One region of the Jeotgalicoccus sp. FSL K6-3177 genome, then DNA from elsewhere that is predicted to be linked to it. Evidence: riboswitches for the same ligand, from Rfam matches in the RefSeq annotation. Region 1 holds a riboswitch; each other region holds the start of a gene.
The links. Region 1 has a riboswitch for S-adenosylmethionine ahead of MHH58_RS00500 (methionine ABC transporter ATP-binding protein). Riboswitches for the same ligand answer to the same signal wherever they lie in the genome.

Region 1 (7,224 bases):
GCTTAAAGAGCTGAATATCAATATTACAATTGAACAATTTGAAATGGCAACATTTATGGAACGTTTAGGACAGGGTCAGCATGATATATTCCTGCTCAGTTTCACAGCATCTACCGGTGATACGGATTATCTGTTATCTGCGCTGACACTCAGCACTAATAGAGGTTTTGGCGGCAACAGAGCATTCTATACGAACGAAGATGTTGATGCTGCACTGGAAAATGCACGCAGTGCAACAGAAGATGCGGACAGACTGGCAGAGTATACAAATATCCATAATATGCTTCGTGAAGATGTGCCGTATGCACCTTTAGTTCATCCAAATATGACTTTGGCGTATAATACAGCTCAGCTTGACAATGTCGAGCTTGATGCAGCGGGTTATATCAGACTTGAAAATCTTACTTTTAAATGACAAAACGGCACTGCAGCTAACTGGCGGCAGTGCCGTTTTTCTTAAGTTATGATTTACCTTTCAATAAGGCATACCAGTACATAATCGGCAGCATATTCTTTTTGAACTGATAAAAAATCATTTTATCATCAGCCTGATTCAGGAAAGTCGTTTCTTTCGGCTTCCGGTCATAACCGAATTCCGCAAGAATCAGTTCACCGTATTCAGTGGCGATAGGACAAGCTGTTCTGCCGTCGTATTTATGAGTGGGTTCCTGATCATTCATACGTTCAATCAGATTATCGACCAGCACCGGCAGCTGTTTTCTGACAGCAGCGCCCATTTTTACTGTCGGCAGGCTGGATGAATCGCCAAGAGAAAATACAGTAGTATATTTTTTGTGCATCATCGTGTGTTTATCAACGTCTACCCAGCCTTCTTGATCCAGCAGACCGGACTTTTTTAAAACTGAAGGACCATGCATCGGCGGTGTAATAACGAGCATTTCAAAAGGTATAGTATGTGTTTCGCCAGTATGCGTATTTTTGAATACAGCCTGTTTCTGTTTGCCTTTAACTTCAATCAGTTCTTCGTTCAGTTTGTAATCGATGTGTTTTTCTTCCATTTGACTAATTAAACTGTCATTATATTTCTTTACTTCAAACAGTTCTTCCCGCCCGATTCTGAACATTATATCGACGTTACGATCCTGCTGTTTGATAAAATCATCCATTGTAAACAGCGAGTTTTCCGCAGAAACACCGCCTTTAATTTTTGCTTCTGGCTTGGTTACGATGATGTTGCCAGATTTTGTATTTTTAAGTGATTCGTAGGTGTATTCGACGAGATTATATAAATAGTTAGTACATACACCATTGTGTCCGAGTGATTCCCGTGCGCCTTTAATGGCATCGTAGTTAAGTTCGATACCGAGAGCGACGATTAAAAAATCATAACTGATGAGGGTATCATCAGCCGTTACTTCACGTTTAACAGGGTCTACATTTTTTACTGCTGCCTGAAGCCAGCATGCTCCCTTCGGTATAACTTTTTTCATCGGTTTCCAGGTTGAATCCAGCTTTTCATCACCGCTGCCGACGAGCGGCCATGCAGGCTGGAAATAATGATAGTCGTCCGGTTCTATAATTAAAACATCATCTTTTAAATCTTTCTTTTTAGAGAGTATGCGGCTTGCGGTTGAAATGCCGCCGGTCCCTCCGCCGAGAATAACTAATTTATAGTGCTTCCTCATAAGAACACCTCCGTGTTATTGGAAATATTCCCGTTTACACAGAGGTTACTCATAATATAATTTATTCTTATGATTTATATTTCCGACAATGCCCGGTCTAAATCTTCCGTTAAATCTTTTACATTTTCGAGGCCGATTGATAAGCGCAGCAAATTAGCCGGTGCTTTCGTCAGTTCCTGTTCGACTGAAGCCCTATGCTCTATATAGCTGTGTGTGCCGCCGAGACTGGTTGCCTGTGTGAAGATTTTAACTGTATTGGCTATTTGAAGTGCATCGGAATCACTTCCTTTAACTTGAAATGACATCAGGCCGCCGAAATCGCTCATTTGTTCTGCTGCGATGCTGTGTCCCGGATGATTTGGGAGGCCGGGATAATGTACAGCTTCAACGTTTTCGTGCTGGCTTAAAAATTCAGCGATTACTTTAGCATTTGAACAGTGTACAGACATTCTTGCAGATAAAGACTGTACTCCGCGCAGTGCCAGCCAGCAGTCAAATGATGACGGTACTGCACCTTTCGCGTGCTGCCATGTTCTAAGACGGTTAAGCATTGGACTGTCTTCTTTTGCGACAACAGCGCCGAGTAATAAGTCGCTGTGTCCGCCGATATACTTGGTGACCGAATGAAGTGAAAAATCTGCACCCAGAAGAAGCGGGTTTTGAAGCACAGGTGTTGCGGTTGTATTGTCCACAACAGTCACTGCTCCTGCTTTTTCAGCTATTTTTACGACTTCAGCAATGTCAGTAACTTTAATTTGCGGATTTGACGGTGTTTCAATCCAGACTATACCCGTTGCTTTGCTTTCCACTGCCTGCCTCAGCTGGTCAAGATTTGTCATATCCACTGCAGTAATATCAAAGCTTTTGCCTAAATCAGTTTCTTCAAGTAAAGTGAGCACACCGAAATACATATCATCCGGCAGAATAATTCTCCGGGGTTTATCTTCAGGCAGAACTTCCATGATTGCTGAAATTGCAGCCATCCCGGATGAAAAAGTTACGCAATCATGTCCTTGTTCAAGCGCGGTCAGACATTCTTCCAATGAACGGCGGTTCGGGTTATCGCCGCGGCTGTACATAAAACCGTCGGTATAAGAACCGTCAGCAGACCGTTCGTAAGTAGTAGACAAGTGAATTGGTGTTGTCACTGCCCCCGTGACCGGATCGACTTGTCTGCCGGCATGGATTGCTTTCGTTTCAAAACGCATATATATCCCTCATTTTTAAGTTTATATAAATCAGTATACAGATGACTTTTATAATTATCTATAAATTCAGACATATTTACTATGAAAACAGAGGATTGTTTCCCGTGAAAAAAGGGTAAAAGAATAAAAATGCCGGGAGGAGTTTTTTGATGGAAATTAAAAATATCGAACCGGAAGCAATACCGGACTTTGAACAGCAGCTGCAGCTTGAAAACGTAAAGTATTTAACACTGTGCACAGAAGAAGGCATCATCGCCTGTCTTGCCGGTACAATCAGTCCAAATGATAATGAAATCGATGTGCATTATAATTTTACGGAAGACTTCAATGAACCTGTGGCAAAACAGATGTACGATTCATTTATGAAACAGAATATCAGTGAAGATATAACGTTTAATCCTCAAAGTGAAAAGGAAGAAGTCTTTATCGAATCACTGTAAATTAAAAGCTCCCAATTAAGGGAGCTTATTTGTTTTACCAGCCGATGTCATTTAATTCAAGTACTGTCGGGATTAAAGCACCGTCATATTCTTCTTCAATAAATTCAGCAGTATCTTCTTCCTGATAAAGTTCAGCAATTCTGTTATATGTTTCATTTTCCGCATCTTCACTATTAGCAGCGATGATATTTACATAATCAGTTGCTGTGTCATCTTCGCGGTAAATAGAGTCGTTAATCGGGTGCAGATTTGCATCTTTAGCAATACCGTTATTAATAACACCGAGATCTACATCTCCTAAGGCACGTGGAATTTGTGCCGGTGCGACTTCTTCAAACTGATAATCATTCGGATTGTCAACGATTGCATTTTCAATTGAATCGAGGCCGTTATAATCTTCGACGAGCGTAATTAAACCAGCATCCCGAAGCAGCATCAGAGCACGTCCCTGGTTAGATACATCATTCGGCAGTGCGATTGTACCGCCGTCCGGAATGTCATTAACGTCTGTCAGTGAGTCAGAGTAAATTCCCATCGGGGCAAGATTCGTTGTGGCAATCGGAACTAAATCCAGATTTCTTTCTTCGATAAATTCATCAAAATACGCGACAGTCTGAAATGAGTTTAAGTCTATTTCGCCGTCAGCAAGTGCAGTATTAGGCTGTACGTAATCATTAAATGAAACAATCTCGATTTCAATATCCTCTTCTGCAGCTTTCTCTGCTACATAATCCCATACTGCTGTGTCTGTTCCGCTGATGCCGATAGTGACTTTTTCTTTACCGCCGTCACCGCAGGCTGAAAGCACAATCCCTATTAAAAGCAAACTGGTAAATAAAATGACTTTTTTCATAATTTATATCCTCCTGTTATTATCTTCTTCTTACAACTCTCGCGAGCTTGTTGCCTGCTGACTGCAGACCCTGCACCATAATAATTAATATGACGACTGTAATCAGCATTGTGATCGTGTCGAACCTCTGATAACCGTATGTGATTGCCAGGTCGCCGATGCCGCCGCCTCCGACCGTGCCGGCCATGGCAGATGCACCAACTAATCCGATAATGGAAATGGTGAAATTTACAATGAGAGAACCGAGAGCTTCCGGAAGAACGAATTTTATAATTGTCTGCATCGGTGTTGCTCCCATCGCGTCGGCCGCTTCTAGTACTCCCTCGTCGACTTCAAGCAGAGAACTTTCCACGAGCCTTGAGATATAAGGTCCGGCAAAGAAAACCATCGGTACAATCGCAGCTTCAGTTCCGATGGAAGTTCCTACGATAAATTTCGTAACCGGAATTATTGCCACAAGCAGGATGATGAACGGCAGTGATCTGAAGACATTAATCACTGCATTCAGTACTGTAAAGACAGCTTTATTTTCTAAAATCTGACCGGGTCTAGTGACGTATAACAGAATGCCGAGCGGCAGTCCGAGTATAATCGAGAAAATAAACGAAATACTGACCATCTGCACGGTTTCTAAAAATGCTTCCAGTATTGTACTCCAGCTAACCAGCATATGTACTCACCTCACTGTAATGAACATTGTTTTCTTCTAAATAAAGTAATGCTTTTTCGAGTTCGGCAGCTGAACCGTCGAACTGAACGATTAAATTGCCGAACGGTATACCCTGCAGCTCGGTAATATTGCCGAACAGCACATTCACATCTAAATCATAAAGCTTGCTGATTTGTGATAAGTATGGTTTCACTGCGAGCTGATTAATGAAATTGATTCTGTAAATATGCTGATTGTCGCTTTCCTGCACCAGATCCTGCACATAATTCGGGAGCTCCGTCTGCATCACTGTATTAACGAACCGTCTGCCGGTTTCTGTTTCAGGATTAGAAAAGACATCGAAAACAGAACCGCGTTCAATAATTTTACCGTTCTCCATTACCGCAACTTTATGGCAGACATCCCGGATAACGGACATTTCGTGAGTAATCAGCAAGATTGTAATATTGTATTCCTTATTAATCTTTCTAAGGAGTTCAAGGATGGACTCTGTTGTCTGAGGATCCAGTGCAGACGTTGCCTCATCACACAGCAGAATTGACGGGTTGGTTGCAAGTGCCCGGGCAATACCGACACGCTGTTTTTGTCCTCCGGACAACTGGTCAGGATACTGTGACGCTTTATCCGACAGGCCGACAAAATCAAGCAGTTCAGTAACACGCGCTTTGATTTCATTTTTCGGTGTCTTATTTAAAATCAGCGGCATAGCAACATTCGTATATATCGTTTTTGAATTTAAAAGATTAAAATGCTGAAAAATCATACCGATTCGTTTTTTTGTTACTCTCAGTTCTGACGGTGTGAGTGCAGTTAAATCTTTACCGTCGACTATGACTTTCCCTTCTGAAACACTTTCCAGCTGGTTGACACAGCGGATCAAAGTACTTTTGCCTGCGCCGCTGTATCCGACGACACCGTATATTTCTCCGGCATCGACTTTGAAATTAATATTATCCAGAGCATGAACCGGTGCTTCGCTGCCTGGATACGTTTTATCTACATCGATAAACTCAATCATTAAAAACGCTCCTTAAACATAGTTAAACAGTATGAATTAAAAAATGTAATAAAAATACACCAGTATATAACCGGTGTTTTTTGGAAAACCAGATATACATTCCTGAAAAAGAAAATAACCTCTTCTTAAAATATAAGAAGAGGCCGATGTATATTCGCTCTTCTCATCTTTTAGCATGATGCTACAGGATTTGGCACAGTACATTATGTCTGTTGCCGAGATTTCACAGGGCCAGTCCCTCCATCTCTCTTGATAAGAAAATAAGTTATTTGATTATTTAATTTAAACTAACTATAGGGCACAGCAGAATTAATGTCAACACGGAATCTGAAATTAATTTTAAATGAATTACAGAGCATACTGTTTGATACTATTCATAACAAAGTTTATATAGCTGTTTTCATGCGGGACAAAATTATCTCTGTTAATCATTTTACCGTTAATATTAATCGAGTATATTTCTTCAGTCCACAGTTTTTCAAACACAGGCAATTCAATTTTGAAAATATCAGATACTTCGTCATCTATAAATACATAATCAGGTGTGGTATTTTCCGGAATCTTATATATAAATACATGGCATAGTTCTTTGTCGATAAAATCATCAATAATAATTTCATCCTGTACTGGACCTGTATAAATTAAATCGTTTAGTGTAAGACTAATACCTAGTTCTTCTTTAATTTCCCGGACACCATCTTTAACGCTTTCGTCAGAACTTAAATGACCCGCTGCTGTAATATCTAACATATTTGCAAAGTCTTTCTTGTCGGGACTTCGAAGCTGAAAGTGGATGAAGATTCTGCCATCTTCTTTACTCAGGAACCAGCAATGAAATGTTTCATGCCAAAGACCTCTTTTGTGTACTTCAGCCCTTGAAGCGGTCCCTTTTAATGTCCCTTCTGAATCAAATACCTTAAGCAGTTCGTTTTCCATAGTGCGCCACTCCCATAGACTAAAACATCTGTACAAAGAACAAACTGATTGTTTCCCAGTAATACTGAATGACTACGAACAGTACTGCAAATAATATCGCAGGCAGCATATTCGCAACTCTTATATTCATCAGACCGAGCAGTCTGATTCCAATCGCAATAATCATTACACCGCCGGTGCCTGTAATCGCGATAATAATATCATCCATCAAATCAGGCTGGATGAAGCGGTTGATTTGAGAGGCTGACAAGGCGATGGCTCCCTGAAACAGAAAGACAGAGATGGCTGAGAACATAATGCCGATACCCATCGTGGATGTCAGGAAAATAGCGAGCACACCGTCGATTAAAGCTTTTGTCAGCAGTACGGTGTGATCATTTCTGAGCCCGCTGTCGAGAGCACCGATAATGCTGACTGCTCCGACGACATACACTAATGTGGCGGTAACAAAGG
Region 2 (7,224 bases), 1.0 Mb from region 1:
ATCGTAAATCCGGTAATATGTTTCTCACTGTTACGGGCAACGATAACATTAATCATTACGCGTTGATTTTGCCGATTGTTAATTTAGTATAAGGCTGACGATGACCTTGTTTACGGCTGTAGTTTTTTCTGCGTTTGAACTTGATAACGTTAATCTTTTTACCGCGTCCATGCTTTTCAACTGTAGCTGTAACAGTAGCACCTTCAACTGTAGGAACTCCAACTTTAGCGTTGTCGCCTCCAACAAAAAGTACTTTGTCAAACGTGAATTCAGCGCCTTCTTCAACTTCTAATTTTTCAACGAAGATTGATTGACCTTCTTCAACTTTTACCTGTTTACCACCTGTTTCGATGATTGCAAACATACTTACACCTCCTATTATTTAAGACACGCCACTATAGGTGGGCTCTGCCGCTTAAACCTATACATGTGCGGTTGACGTTTACGTTTCATCAACTACTGTATTATATAAAATATAAATGGCTGTGTCAATTGATTCTCCGCAATTCTTTTCTGACCTTCGCCGTCTGAATGGCAAGGACATAAAGGATAACGAAAAACAGCGCACTGACCAGTACGCTCGGAATTGCCCGGAGCGCGATATAGTCGAAAAACGGCATCGCTATGAAATCGAGCACCCGGTAAATCGCGTACTGGTATAAATCGAAAAGAAAGGTGTTCAGCAGCACGACAAAGGCCATGGCTACAAAATCCCTGTAGAACACTCTGAAAGCTGCCTGCATAAAGACTACGAAGGCGATAAAACCAAAGATGTGAACACCGTACAGCGAACCGATGTACACATCGAGCATAATACCGAACACAGCAGCAAAAAACATACTGATTCCCGGCCCCGCGTATATCGTTAAAAGCAGAATATACATAAACAGAAGCTTCGGCACAAAGTAAACTTCAACTCCAAAAACCATCATCGGACTGAAGCCGGTAAAAGCCATATCAGTATACATGAGTAATATTCCTATAATAAAAATTACTATCGTCTGCATATTTGTCAATCCTCCAGTGACTCAGGATCGCGTTTTAAGACAAACACATTATCCACATCATTTAAGTCACTGTTCATCTGTACGTAAGCGTTCTGGCTCAGTCCGTACTCATCGTTTTCAACTTCCACTACTTTACCGATAACAATACCTTCAGGGAAAGCACCTGTCAGCCCCGATGTAAATACTTCGTCGCCTTTTTCAAGTTTTACCTGGCTTTTAATATTTTCCACGACCAGCACATCATTTTCCGTATCGAAGTTGCGGATGTTGCCGTAAACAGCTTCATCATTGTGTCTGACTTCAACCGACAGGTTATTTTGTGATGCATTCGTCGAAATCATCTCGATAAAACTCGATTTACCGTTAACGCGTTTAACAATCCCGACCAGTCCTTCCGATGTCGACACTGCCATGCCTTCTTTAATGCCGTCTTTTTCTCCCTTATCAATCGTAAAGGATTCGAGCCACTGGTCAGGTGCACGTGAAATAACCCGGGCATTGACAGTCTCGTAAGCCATACTGGAACTTACTTCCAGAGACTCTCGCAGCTCTTCGTTTTCAGCCTTGAGACGTTCATTGTCCGCCTGCAGCTGCGGCAGCATATCGAGCTGCTGTTTCAGTTCCTCGTTTTCTTCAAGTGCACTGAAACTTCCTGCAATGTTTGAAAATATATTTCCTATAAAGCTGAACGGCGCATCGACAACCTTTTGAGTCGCGGCTGCCGTATCACCGGTGAACTGCTCCGCTTTCGTTGTGGAATCTCTGTCCGACAAAGAAAAACCGATTAATGCAATTAATACTACTATGCCAAACAGCACGATTAACATGCGGTTTCGATTAAAAAACTTAGTCACTCTCATGCCGCCCCCAAAATTTAATATCTGGGTAAATAATACCACATTTGATGACAGACAATAAACTAATCTTGATAGAGTTCTTTAATCTCACGGAGTCTTTCTGTAAATGTTTTTAAGTCTTCATCTGCAACGGCCAAAGATATGCGGATATAATCTTCGGCTCGGGACCCGAAAGGTTTCCCCGGCGTTGCAAGAATAGACTGTTCTTTCAGCAGGTACTGAACAAAACTTTCGCCGTTAAAACCTGAGGGGACTTTTATCCACCCGAAAATGCCGCCCTGAATCGGCTCTATTGGGATATTTAAATCCAGCAACGCTTTATTAATAAAATTTTTACGCTTTTTGAATATTTCATTCTGTTCAGGAATCAAAGTATCTGCATTGTCGAGCGCCGCTGTTGCCGCGTCCTGAGTAACACCGAAAACCCCTGCATTCGTATGATCCTGAAACTTATTAATACTTTCTATCATCTCTTTATTCCCGGCTGCAAAACCGATTCTGTAGCCGGACATATTAAATCCTTTCGACAGCGAATAAATTTCCATCGATACTTCAAAGTCCGGATCACTTTGTAAAATGCTCGGGTGAAGACCGTCATAGCCGAAAGCAGCATATGCAAAATCATGAACAATCTGTGTTTTTGTGCCTTTGAACCGTTTAATCACATCATCAAAAAATGATTTATCTGCGGCTGCCCCGAGCGGATTGGATGGATAGTTTAAGTAAATAAGGTCCGTTTCTTTAAGTTCTGCTTCGAGCGAATCAAAGTCAGGAAGATAATTGTTTTCTCTAAGGAGCGGCATATCGATCAGCCTTGCCTGCGAGAGTTCCACAGCAGTAATATAATCTGCGTAACCGGGATTCGGCAGCATCACGCCTGCACCGGGATTGATATGAGCGAGCGGAAAGTTAACCAGTGCATTTTTCGTGCCGAACAAGATGGCTATATTTTCATCTTCAAGGTCTACATCGTAAGTTCTTTTATAAAATCGCTTTATGCTGTCTTTTAGTTCCGGCTTGCCGCGAAATGCGCCGTATTTTTGATTTTCTACTTTATCAACAGCTTCTTTAACTGCATCGGTAATGACTTCAGGCGTCTGTCCATCGGGAATACCGACTGCAAGATTTAAGAGCGGCTTATCGCCGACTTCGAGCTCTGCATTCATCATACTGCTGAAATAGCTGGGACTTAATGATTTTAAAAGTTCGCTTGCCATTTATTCATCCTCCTCCGGTTTGTCGAATCCTTTAAAGTCAGCATCAATCACTTCGTTAAATTCCTCCGACCCTACAGCCTTGATTAAATCTTCTTCCAGTTTCGTTCCGGCATCATCGCCGTTAATTACAATTTGATTTCTAAAGTATTCATTCATGTTTTCAAGGGCAAGGGCATCGGAAAGCTTCATATCACTTGCGAGCGCAAAGTTGCCCGGGACAAGCGACAGGCCGATTTGGTCAACGCTTCTCGGCAGCTGGCCGGCGTCCTGATAAATAAACTCGAGATTTTTTTTATTATTTATAATGTCTGCTTCATCGATAGCAAACATATCTGCGTCGTCACTGATGGTAATCAGCCCCGCGTCCTGCAGTGTTAAAAAACCGCGGCTGGAGTTGACTGGATCTAAAGGCAATGCTACTTCACTGCCGGAAGCAATATCTTCCAGCGAACTGAATTCACTGCTGTAAAGCCCCATGGGTGCCGTCGGCACCTGAATGATATTTTTTAAATCAGCATCATTTTCTTCATTATAACTGTCCATGAACAGGACGTTCTGAAAGAGATTGGCATCGAGGTCGCCATTTGAAAGCGCGTTATTCGGCTGAATATAATCGCTGTATTCAACGATTTCGACCGTATAACCGTTCTCTTCCAAGACGGGTTTTAAGGCAAAAGATGCCATATCTGCAAATGGTCCGCTCGATGCACCAATGGTAATCACTTCACCCTCGTCTTCATATAGAAGTATGCTAGTGCCGGCTATAACGGCTAAAGTGCCAATTAAAAATATTATAATTCCGCGCATTATTTCTCCTCCGTTCTGTTAGAGATAAAGTCTCCAGCCCACTGGACAATCTGCACGATAACAACGAGGACGACTACTGTCACAATCATCGTCAGCGTGTCATATCGGTAATAGCCGTAACGGATTGCAAGGTCGCCGACCCCGCCTCCGCCTACAACACCCGCAGTTGCACTGAAGGCGATAATTGAAATTATCGTCAGTGTGATTGCCTGCGCGATGCTTTTCTTCGCTTCCGGCAGCAGCACATCCGTAACGATTAAATAAAGCGGAGCACCGCCTGCAATACTCGCTTCGATTACACCGTCTTTTACACTGTTAAAACTGGATTCAACGAGACGTGCAAACAGCGGCACTGCTGCAATTGACAGAGCAACACTTGCAAAAACCGGGCCGTGTGAAGCATTAACGAGCCAGGTCGCAAACGGCATAATCGCCACAATCAGAATAATAAAAGGAAACGACCTGATAATATTCACAAGCCAGCCGAGCACGCTGTTTAAAGGTTTAATTTTAAACAGCAGCGGATGCTGCGTAATGTAAAGCAGAATACCGAGCGGCAGCCCGATTAACACTGCAAAAAATATTGAAATAGAAACCATCAGCGCTGTCTCGAGCAAAGCACGGTACAGCAACGGCCAAAGCTGGCTGAAATTATCCAATGTAACCCACCCTTTCGATTCCCGTTGTTTTATCGATATGTGTTTTAAGACGTTCTATTTCCTGAGCATCTCCGGATACTTGAAACATTAAAAAGCCGAGCGGTTTTTCTTTAATATATTCAATTCTTCCGTTGAGAATGCTTATATTCAAATCAAAATTCCTGTACAGCTGATTTAAATAATTCTCCTCGGCGTTTTCACTTAAAAACTGAATGGTAATAACTTGATTACCCGGCGTTTCTTTAATTTGCGACGGGATTTCAAAGTTATATATCTCCTGAACGAAATCTTTCGTAATTTCTTCTTTAGGATGACTGAACACGCTGTACGTTTCGCCGCTTTCAATAATTTCACCGCCGGACATTACGCCTACCCGATCTGCAATTTCTTTAATAACTTCCATTTCGTGAGTAATAATCACAATGGTAATACCGAGAGTTTTGTTGATATTTTTCAGCAAGTTTAAAATACTTTTCGTCGTATCCGGATCAAGCGCACTCGTCGCTTCGTCACATAAGAGAATATCCGGGTTATTGGCAAGTGCTCTCGCGATACCGACACGCTGTTTTTGCCCGCCGCTTAAATTTGATGCATTGATAGATGATTTATCGTTTAAACCAACGAGTTTCAGTAACTCTTCAATTCTTGCGGGCACATCTTTTTTACTGTATTTGCTCGCTTTCAGTACAAATTCTATATTCTCATAAACTGTCTTTGACTCGATTAAGTTAAACTGCTGGAAAATCATGCCGATTTTCTGCCGGCGAATCCTGAGAGCCTTTGGTGTCAGTTCGGTAAGATTATCTTCTCCAACGATGACAGAACCTGCCGAAGGTTTCTCAAGCAGATTAATCAGTCTTAAAAGAGTACTTTTCCCGACCCCGGAATAACCGATTAGACCGTAAATTTCACCGGTTTCGACCTTCAGGGATGTCGGCTTTAATGCCTCAACACTTCTGCCTTTTAAATGATACGTTTTTGAAACGTTATTCAGCTGAATGCTCATGAATTCCCTCCTCTATGTAATAAAAAAAACCATTTATCTAAATAGACAAATGGCGATGTGTGATTATCTTCCAAGCCTCTGCCTGCAGGAATTAGCACAGTACTTAAAAGCCTGCTGCTGAGACTTCCCAGGGCCTGATCCCTCCGTCTCTCTGGATAATTTCTTATTTAATTGTATTTCATACTAGTCTAACCAGAATTAATTGTCAAACAATTTTTAATAATTTCTAATCAGCCCGCTGCTACAGTACCTTTATATGTAAACCTGCCGCGGCAGTGTCTGCATATATACCGTTTATCGTAACCTTTAACCCTTTTCGTAAACTCGTAGCTGCATTTTCTGCACTCATATAAATAGGCCTGCCCCTTGTATTTATAGCTCCGGGTTTTGGCAATGCCGAGGCGTTCCAGCGTCTCCGTAAATTCACGATCCGAATCTCTGTAAGGTTTCTTTAGTGTGTACAGTGCATAATGAACACATTCGTGGTAGAGCACATCGAGAATGATTTCCCTGGAGTTATTAACGAGAAAAGTGTGGGACATAACAATTTCTTTCGAAACAACCTGCTTCTTCTGATATTTTATTTGAAACACGCCGAGCTTAGATTTCATTCTTTTTGATATTCTGATTGGAATTTCGAGTGTGAGTCCGAAATTTTCAGCGAGAAATTTACGGGCACAGCTGTGTAATTCATCACTGTTCATAATATGTTCACCTTCTTAGTGTTTAAATAGCCTTAAAAAAGGCAACAAAAAAAGGGAGATCCAAAGTCTCCCTAACAGATAAATAATATAATATGATATCTAGGCCAAAGGCACTATCGAAGAACGACTTAGTTAATGATATGAAGAGTATAGCTTTAACTTTTGTTTGTGCGTTCTGTTATGTATTTCTTAATATATTCTCATTATATTTTAATGTTCAAAACATTTCAAGCCTATCAGCGAATTTCTTTTACTTTGTAACGTGTTTGTAATAAACGTAGTAAAATTTCCATGAAATTATTTCTCTTTAGTGTAATTATTGACTATTACCTTTAAAATAGCAAATTATTAACTGAAATATATGCGGAAATATTTCAACTTAATTTTCGGCAGCTGCAAGGACAATATGCATATCCACCGTAATTTCTTTATTCCCCTTATCCGCAAATCTCTCTATCTGAGCTGTATCTGCATGCCAGCCGAGCGGTGTCATGGAGATTAAATCTTTCAGTGCAGCAGCGTCAAGAAATTTCGTATAAGTTATCCGTTCTTCTTTCACAAGCCTAACATTCTTCTTCATTAATTCAAGTGTATCATTGTTTTCATATTCTTTCCCGTCTGTATCGCTGAACAACTCCCTGCGGAGTTCTTTTAAATACCCGCTGCCCGGGATCACTTTTATAATTATACCGTCTTCAGCTAAAATCCTTTTAAATTCAGAGTAATTTGCAGGCGATAAAAAATTCAGTATGAATTTGCAGGACTTGTCACTAAGCGGCGGGTTCGCAAGATCTCCAACAATCCACAATGGATTTCCGTAATTTTTCGCCGCCATTAAGATACCCTCTTTTGAAATGTCCAGGCCGATACCCGTCAATGTTTCTGTATTTACTTTATCAAGTATCGTCTGCAAATGAGACCCTTCGCCGGAACCCGCGTCAAACAGCAGTGAATCTTCTGCTGAATG
Region 3 (7,224 bases), 1.5 Mb from region 1:
AGTTTTATAATTAGCGATTATAATGAATTTCTTCAGTTCTGGCAGGATATGCCGCTGTTTTTGAGTCAGCGTAATGCAGCCCGGTCAGTGCTGAAGGCCCAGCACGAAGAGCGACTGCAGCAGACACCGGCGGAAGCTGCAGACAGCCTGTTAAAATACGGCACGGGTGTACAGCCCTCGTACTGGGATAATTTAAGCGGGCTTGAGAGCAGTTTTTATTTACTGGCAGGCAGTGAGGACAAGAAATTTGTGGCAACAGCTGAAACGATGTCAGAACGTTTGAAAAGTGCTAAACTGAATATAGTTGAACATTGCGGTCACAATATTCATCTTGAAAATTACAAAACGTACATAAGGTTAGTACGAGAGTACCTAGAGGAGGATAACTCATGACAAGAGTTTGGGAAACAGTTAAAGAATACAGTGAAATTAAATATGAATTTTATAATGGTATTGCTAAAGTAACGATCAACCGTCCGGAAGTGCGCAATGCATTCACGCCGGATACTGTTGCAGAGATGATCGATGCATTCACGCGCGCACGGGACGATCAGCGTGTTTCGGTAATAATTTTAACTGGTGAAGGCGACCTTGCCTTCTGTTCAGGCGGAGACCAGAAAAAACGCGGACACGGCGGCTACGTAGGGACAGATGAAGTACCACGTTTGAACGTTCTTGATTTACAGCGTTTAATCCGTGTTATTCCTAAACCTGTTATCGCTATGGTTGCAGGTTATGCAATCGGCGGCGGCCACGTGCTGCACGTTGTATGTGATTTAACAATTGCTGCTGAAAACGCACGTTTCGGCCAGACTGGTCCTAGGGTCGGTTCATTTGATGCCGGTTACGGTTCAGGTTACTTAGCGCGTATCGTCGGCCACAAAAAAGCGCGTGAAATCTGGTACTTATGCCGCCAGTACGACGCACAGGAAGCACTGGACATGGGCTTAGTCAACACAGTTGTACCTTTAGAGCGTCTGGAAGACGAAACTGTCGAGTGGTGTGAAGATATTATGAAACACTCACCGACTGCACTCCGTTTCCTAAAAGCTTCGATGAATGCTGATACAGACGGCTTAGCCGGGTTACAGCAGCTTGCAGGAGATGCAACACTGCTTTATTACACTACAGACGAAGCGAAAGAAGGCCGTGACGCGTTTAAAGAAAAACGTGAACCGAACTTCGATCAATTCCCTAAATTCCCGTAAATTGCATATTTTAAAATATAACACCCGTCTATGATGGGTGTTTTTGAGGTGAAATTAATGTCATACAAATGGCTGGAAACAGCAAGTTTTACTTATCCTGACAACCTTGCTGTGAAATACAAAGATGAATCTCTGACGTATCAGATGCTGTATATGCATGCACATTCACTCGGTACACATCTGCAAGCTCTTAAATTAAAACGAGTCGGTTTGTATATTGATAATTCATTGGACTCTGTCAAACTGATTCACGGTCTGATGATGCTCGGTGTGGAAATGGTAATGCTGAATACGCGGTTAACTCCGGGTGAACTTAAGAACCAGCTGGAGGATGTGTCAGTCACAACGGTCATTGCGACCTTGCCGGCTGAGATTTCCGGAGTGGAAGTAATTCAGTACGATGATTTGTTTCAGCTTGAAACGCAGACTTTTATCGTCAACGATCCTCAGCCGGATGATATTTTATCGATTATGTTTACGTCTGGAACAACGGGGCGCGCTAAAGCAGTGCCGCAAACATATAAAAATCATGAAGCATCTCACTTAAATTGCCGTCAGCATTTTAATTATGACAGTGACAGCACCTGGCTGATGGTTAACCCGATTTTTCATATTTCAGGACTGTCAATCCTGTTCAGAGCTGTAATAACAGGCTGCACGTTAATCGTCGAAAATAAATTCGATGAGGCGCGCATATGGAATATTTTAAACCGGGATAAAGTGACTCATACGAGTATGGTGCCTGTTATGCTGAAGCGCCTGATGAAAATAGAAGGCACACATCATCTCGAAGGACTGCTGCTCGGCGGCGCGAGTACAACACCGTCGCTGCTGGAAAAAGCAATGAACAAAAATCTGCCGGTGTATAACTCGTTCGGCATGACTGAAACATGCTCCCAAATTGTTCAAATTTCTTATAAAGATGAAAAGATTTTAAGCGGGACCGTCGGGAATATTCAGGATTATGATATTAAAGTCGACGAAAATACAGGAGAACTGCTGATTAAAGGAGACAGTGTTGCGAACGGTTATTTAAATGCAGATATGAAGAAAGAAGACGGATACTTTAATACAGGAGATCTCGCGGAAATTGACAGCGAGGGTTATCTGTATATTTTAGACAGACGGACTGATTTGATTATCAGCGGCGGCGAGAACATTTATCCGAAAGAAATAGAGGATGCGGTATACTCGCTCAGCGGCGTCGATCGCTGTGTTGTCATTAAAAAAGACGATGAAGAGTGGGGCAGTGTGCCGGTGCTGCTGCTGGAAGAAGAAGTGGACGAGGCATTGCTGGTCAATCACTTAAGTAAGCATTTGGCAAAGTACAAGCTGCCAAAGGAAATTCACTATGTCGATAAAATTATTATGACATCGACCGGGAAGATTTCACGCAGTCAGAATCAAAAAATGTTTCTCGGCCGTTAAATACAGGTATGGAGCATTAAAGAGATAATTACTGATGTTTTTTCTTTTCGTTTACAGGCACTGGATCAAAGCCGCCTGCATGAAACGGATGGCATTTTGAAATGCGCTTAGCAGCCATGAAACTGCCCTTCATTGCGCCGTGTTCAGCGAGTGCTTCCAAAGCATAATTTGAACAGGTCGGGTAAAAGCGGCAGGTCGGCGGCGACATTGGAGAAATATATTTCTGGTAAAAATGAACGGAGCCGATTAATACTTTTTTCATTACAGCATCACCTTTTAAAATTAATACAACTATTGTAAGCTGATATATGCAAGAGTGCAACTGGGAGGATTCTATATGAAAACATTTACTGATTTTAAAGGCAGACGTGTTACATTGGAAAACAGTTACGTTGAAAATACGAAACATGTACTTATAATCCCTAAATTTAACGGCCAGTTTTTACTGACAAACCATAGAGAGAGAGGACTGGAATTCCCCGGAGGAAAAGTGGAAAATGGAGAAGCACTTGTCGAAGGTGCTCAGCGCGAACTCTATGAAGAAACGGGCGGTCTCGTGGGCGACATGCATTTTGTAGGTACATATACCGTTCACGATGGCGATGAGACATTCAGTAAAGCAGCATTTTGCTGTAATATTGAACGGCTGGATCAGCTGAAACACTATCATGAAACAAACGGTCCGATGCTGGTGGACCATATAGACGATATTCCTGAAGAAGATAAAAGTTTGCTTTTGAAAGACGATTGTATCGTTTATTTATATAATGAAGTCAGAGAAAACGGCTGTCAGTAGCGGCTGTTTAAATAAGAGAGCCCGGAACAGTGAAATTGTTCCGGGCTTTCGTCATTTTGAGAGGCTGTGTGTACGTTGTGAAATTGACAAAGTTCATAGAAGATGCTGTAAGTACGTTGTGAAATTGACAACGTACATGGAAGATGCTGCAAGTACGTTATGAAATCGACAAAGTACATGGAAGATGCTGCAAGTACGTTGTGAAATCGACAAAGTACATAGAACGTGCTACAAGTACCTTGTCAAATCAACAAAGTTCATAGTAAGTGTCCCTGTAGAAAATATGCAGCGAGCCTGCCGATTCCCAACAAAAAATCCCAGGATAATCAATATCCCGGGATTCTGCAATCAAATATATTTAAAATCCGCCTTTTTCAGCAATCGCAGCTGATTCTTCACCGAATTTTTTAAAGTTTTCTATGAACTTATCTTTAAGTCCTTGTGCTTTTTCATTGTATGCATCTTTGGATTCCCAAGTGTTGATTGGTGCAAGAATTTCTTCCGGCACACCAGTCACTGCTGTTGGAATTGATAAGCCGAACATTTCATCTTCAACGAATTCACCTAATTCGAGTTCACCGCTGATAGCACGGCGTACCATTGAACGGGTGTGTGCAAGGTTCATACGCTTGCCGACGCCGTATTCGCCGCCTGTCCAGCCTGTGTTTACAAGATAAACGTTAACTTCATGCTTGTCGATTAAATCTCCGAGCATGTTCGCATATACTGTCGCATGCAGCGGCAGGAATGGTGAACCGAAGCATGTTGAGAATACCGGCTGCGGTGTAGTAACGCCGCGTTCAGTTCCTGCAAGTTTAGATGTAAATCCGCTTAAGAAATGGTACATTGCCTGATCTTTGTTTAACTTGGCGATTGGAGGAAGTACTCCAAATGCATCTGCTGTTAAGAAGATGATTGTTTTTGGATGTCCTGCAACTGAAGGAATGCGCGCATTATCGATATGGTCAATCGGATAAGCTGCACGTGTATTCTCAGTCAGTGAACCGTCATCGTAATCAGGATTGCCGTCTTCATCGATAACTACGTTCTCAAGTACCGAACCAAATTTAATCGCTTCAAAGATTTCAGGTTCTTTTTCTTTTGATAAATTAATAGTTTTAGCGTAACAGCCGCCTTCGATGTTAAATACACCATCGTCATTCCAGCCGTGCTCATCGTCACCGATAAGATCGCGTTCCGGGTCTGCAGAAAGCGTCGTTTTACCTGTACCTGATAAACCGAAGAATAATGCAACATCTTTGTTTTCGCCGACGTTGGCACTGCAGTGCATGCTGAGCACGCCTTCTTCAGGAAGCAGGTAGTTCATAATTGAGAAGATTGATTTCTTCATTTCTCCGCCGTATTCAGTACCGCCGATAAGAATGATTTTCTTTTCTAATGATACAAGGACGAATACTTCAGAACCCGTACCATCGACTTCAGGGTCTGCTTTAAAAGTAGGTGCAGATACAATCGTAAATTCAGGATCGATTGCAAGTGCTTCTTCTTTTGTTTCAGGACGGATAAACATTGTTTTCGCAAACATGTTGTGCCAGCTGAACTCATTGACAACCTGAAGTTTCAGTTGTGTATGCGGGTCTGCGCCGGCATAGCCGTTAAAGACAAATAATTCTTCTTTGTCATTTAAATATGTAGTAACTTTATCGAATAAGTTATCGAAAATTTCCTGTGAAATAGGCTGGTTGACCTCGCCCCAGTCAATCTTGCTGTCGGATACGCTGTCTCTGACGATAAAACGGTCTTTCGGGCTGCGGCCTGTGTATTCTCCAGTCTGCGCGCGAAGTGCTCCTGTATTTGTAAGTACAGCCTCTTTGCGTCGTAAAGATGCTTCGACAAGTTCAGCGTTTGATAATTGTTTGTGAGTAGAAGGTTTATTAACAAGACCTTCGATTAAACTTTTATGGTTAACCATGATTCGCCTCCAAGTATTTTCATTAACGAAGTATTTAGAAATTAGTATAACACATTCGTTTTTATGTTTACACAATAACAGGATAAGGTTTTTGAATATTGAATTGTTTTTTGCAATGCTGATCCATAAGATAAATTTATATATCATTATAAAAGTTATAAGTATATGTTTATAAAATTAAGGATTTTTCACAGCTTGCTTTTGGGTTTTATAATTTAATTATCTAAAAAGCTGCTGCAAATAAAACTTGTTAATCTTGATTTGCCCATTCCAATAATGTAAGATGAATAATAAGTTATCTCTTATCAAGAGGTGGTGGAGGGATTCAAACCCTGTGAAGCCAGAGCAACCTCCTTTTCAAGAAAGGTGCTAAAGAATGCAGAGTAATTCTGACCGATAAGAGAAAAGGGCGAGCCTTTTTCTCTGTTTATTATGGAGAAAAAGGCTTTATTTTTTGCTTTGAAGAGATGGCTAAATGAGCTTTAAGAGGAGATTTTATAAATGTCAGAACGTAAATTATTTACTTCAGAGTCAGTCACAGAAGGTCACCCGGATAAAATTGCAGACCAGATTTCAGATGCGATTCTCGATGCAATCTTAGAAGGCGACCCGTATGCGCGTGTTGCCTGTGAAACAGTAGTCAACACAGGTCTTGCGATGATTGTCGGGGAAATCAGCACAGAAACTTACGTCGATATTCCAAGAACAGTGAGAGAAACCGTTAAGGAAATCGGCTATGTCGATGCGAAGTACGGTTATGATTATAAAACAATGTCTGTCTTAACGGGAATTGATGAGCAGTCAGAGGACATCGCTGTCGGTGTAAACAACGCTTTTGAAACCCGCGAATCACAAGGAGTTTCAACAGGTGCAGGCGACCAGGGCTTAATGTTCGGTTACGCGACGAACGAAACGAAAGAGTTTATGCCGCTGCCGATTTCATTAGCGCACAAAATTTCACGCCGTTTAACAGAAGTGCGTAAAGATAATACAATTTCCTATCTGCGTCCGGACGGCAAATCACAGGTAACGGTTGAATACGATGAAAACGGCAAACCGTCAAGAGTCGATACGATTGTTATCTCTACCCAGCATCATGAAAATATTCCGGCGACACAAATCTACGATGATTTATTAGAATACGTGATTCAGGAAGTAGTTCCTGAAAATCTCATAGATGAAGAAACTAAATATTTCATCAACCCGACAGGCAGATTTGTAATTGGCGGACCGCAAGGGGATGCGGGTCTGACAGGACGTAAAATTATCGTCGATACTTACGGAGGCTACGCTCGTCACGGCGGCGGCGCCTTCAGCGGCAAAGACCCGACAAAAGTTGACCGTTCCGCAGCTTATGCAGCACGTTATATTGCAAAAAATATCGTAGCGAGCGGTGCGGCGGAAAAATGTGAAATTCAGCTGGCTTATGCCATCGGCGTATCCCAGCCGGTATCTATTGCGGTCGATACTTTTAATACAGGAAAATACGACGAAGAAAAAATTACAAAAGTCATCAGAGAACTGTTTAATTTATCACCAGATGGTATTATAGATATGCTAAACTTGAGAAGACCAATTTATAAACAGACTGCGAGTTATGGACATTTTGGTCGTACGGACATCGACTTGCCTTGGGAGAGACTGGATAAGGTCGATGCACTGAAAGATCTTCTTAGAAATAGCTAATTTAAGCAGTTGCGAAAGAGAGGAATAATATGAATACTAATATTTTTACAGATCCGATATTTATCGCGGTCGCAGCAGTGCTTCTCATCATTGCAATCTGGTTTTTAGTATATTACTTTAAACACCGCAATGAAGTGAAAACTGTGGAACAAACTTATTCGAAAGAAAAAGAT

Region 2: it holds a riboswitch for S-adenosylmethionine, as region 1 does, so the genes downstream of both, MHH58_RS05520 (methionine ABC transporter ATP-binding protein) here and MHH58_RS00500 (methionine ABC transporter ATP-binding protein) in region 1, are expected to answer to the same signal.
Region 3: it holds a riboswitch for S-adenosylmethionine, as region 1 does, so the genes downstream of both, metK (methionine adenosyltransferase) here and MHH58_RS00500 (methionine ABC transporter ATP-binding protein) in region 1, are expected to answer to the same signal.

The regions. Positions count from the first base shown of each region.
Region 1 covers NZ_JBBOSK010000001.1:101,452-108,675, forward strand. The annotation lists gene MHH58_RS00470 (ABC transporter substrate-binding protein) at 1-415, shown strand, start outside; gene MHH58_RS00475 (NAD(P)/FAD-dependent oxidoreductase) at 462-1,646, opposite strand; gene MHH58_RS00480 (trans-sulfuration enzyme family protein) at 1,721-2,854, opposite strand; gene MHH58_RS00485 (hypothetical protein) at 3,004-3,294, shown strand; gene MHH58_RS00490 (MetQ/NlpA family ABC transporter substrate-binding protein) at 3,329-4,147, opposite strand; gene MHH58_RS00495 (methionine ABC transporter permease) at 4,167-4,817, opposite strand; gene MHH58_RS00500 (methionine ABC transporter ATP-binding protein) at 4,807-5,835, opposite strand; SAM riboswitch class I at 5,996-6,094, opposite strand; gene MHH58_RS00505 (NUDIX hydrolase) at 6,184-6,771, opposite strand; gene MHH58_RS00510 (DUF554 domain-containing protein) at 6,791-7,224, opposite strand, start outside.
Region 2 covers NZ_JBBOSK010000001.1:1,120,917-1,128,140, reverse strand. The annotation lists gene MHH58_RS05555 (ribosomal-processing cysteine protease Prp) at 1-56, opposite strand, end outside; gene rplU (50S ribosomal protein L21) at 56-364, opposite strand; ribosomal protein L21 leader region at 376-447, opposite strand; gene mreD (rod shape-determining protein MreD) at 489-1,007, opposite strand; gene mreC (rod shape-determining protein MreC) at 1,013-1,867, opposite strand; gene MHH58_RS05535 (aminotransferase class I/II-fold pyridoxal phosphate-dependent enzyme) at 1,927-3,081, opposite strand; gene MHH58_RS05530 (MetQ/NlpA family ABC transporter substrate-binding protein) at 3,082-3,888, opposite strand; gene MHH58_RS05525 (methionine ABC transporter permease) at 3,888-4,547, opposite strand; gene MHH58_RS05520 (methionine ABC transporter ATP-binding protein) at 4,540-5,553, opposite strand; SAM riboswitch class I at 5,614-5,715, opposite strand; gene MHH58_RS05515 (SprT family zinc-dependent metalloprotease) at 5,784-6,257, opposite strand; gene MHH58_RS05510 (putative RNA methyltransferase) at 6,637-7,224, opposite strand, start outside.
Region 3 covers NZ_JBBOSK010000001.1:1,648,209-1,655,432, reverse strand. The annotation lists gene menH (2-succinyl-6-hydroxy-2,4-cyclohexadiene-1-carboxylate synthase) at 1-393, shown strand, start outside; gene menB (1,4-dihydroxy-2-naphthoyl-CoA synthase) at 390-1,208, shown strand; gene menE (o-succinylbenzoate--CoA ligase) at 1,266-2,636, shown strand; gene yidD (membrane protein insertion efficiency factor YidD) at 2,665-2,898, opposite strand; gene ytkD (RNA deprotection pyrophosphohydrolase) at 2,974-3,432, shown strand; gene pckA (phosphoenolpyruvate carboxykinase (ATP)) at 3,791-5,365, opposite strand; SAM riboswitch class I at 5,665-5,768, shown strand; gene metK (methionine adenosyltransferase) at 5,867-7,051, shown strand; gene MHH58_RS08160 (nuclease-related domain-containing protein) at 7,081-7,224, shown strand, end outside.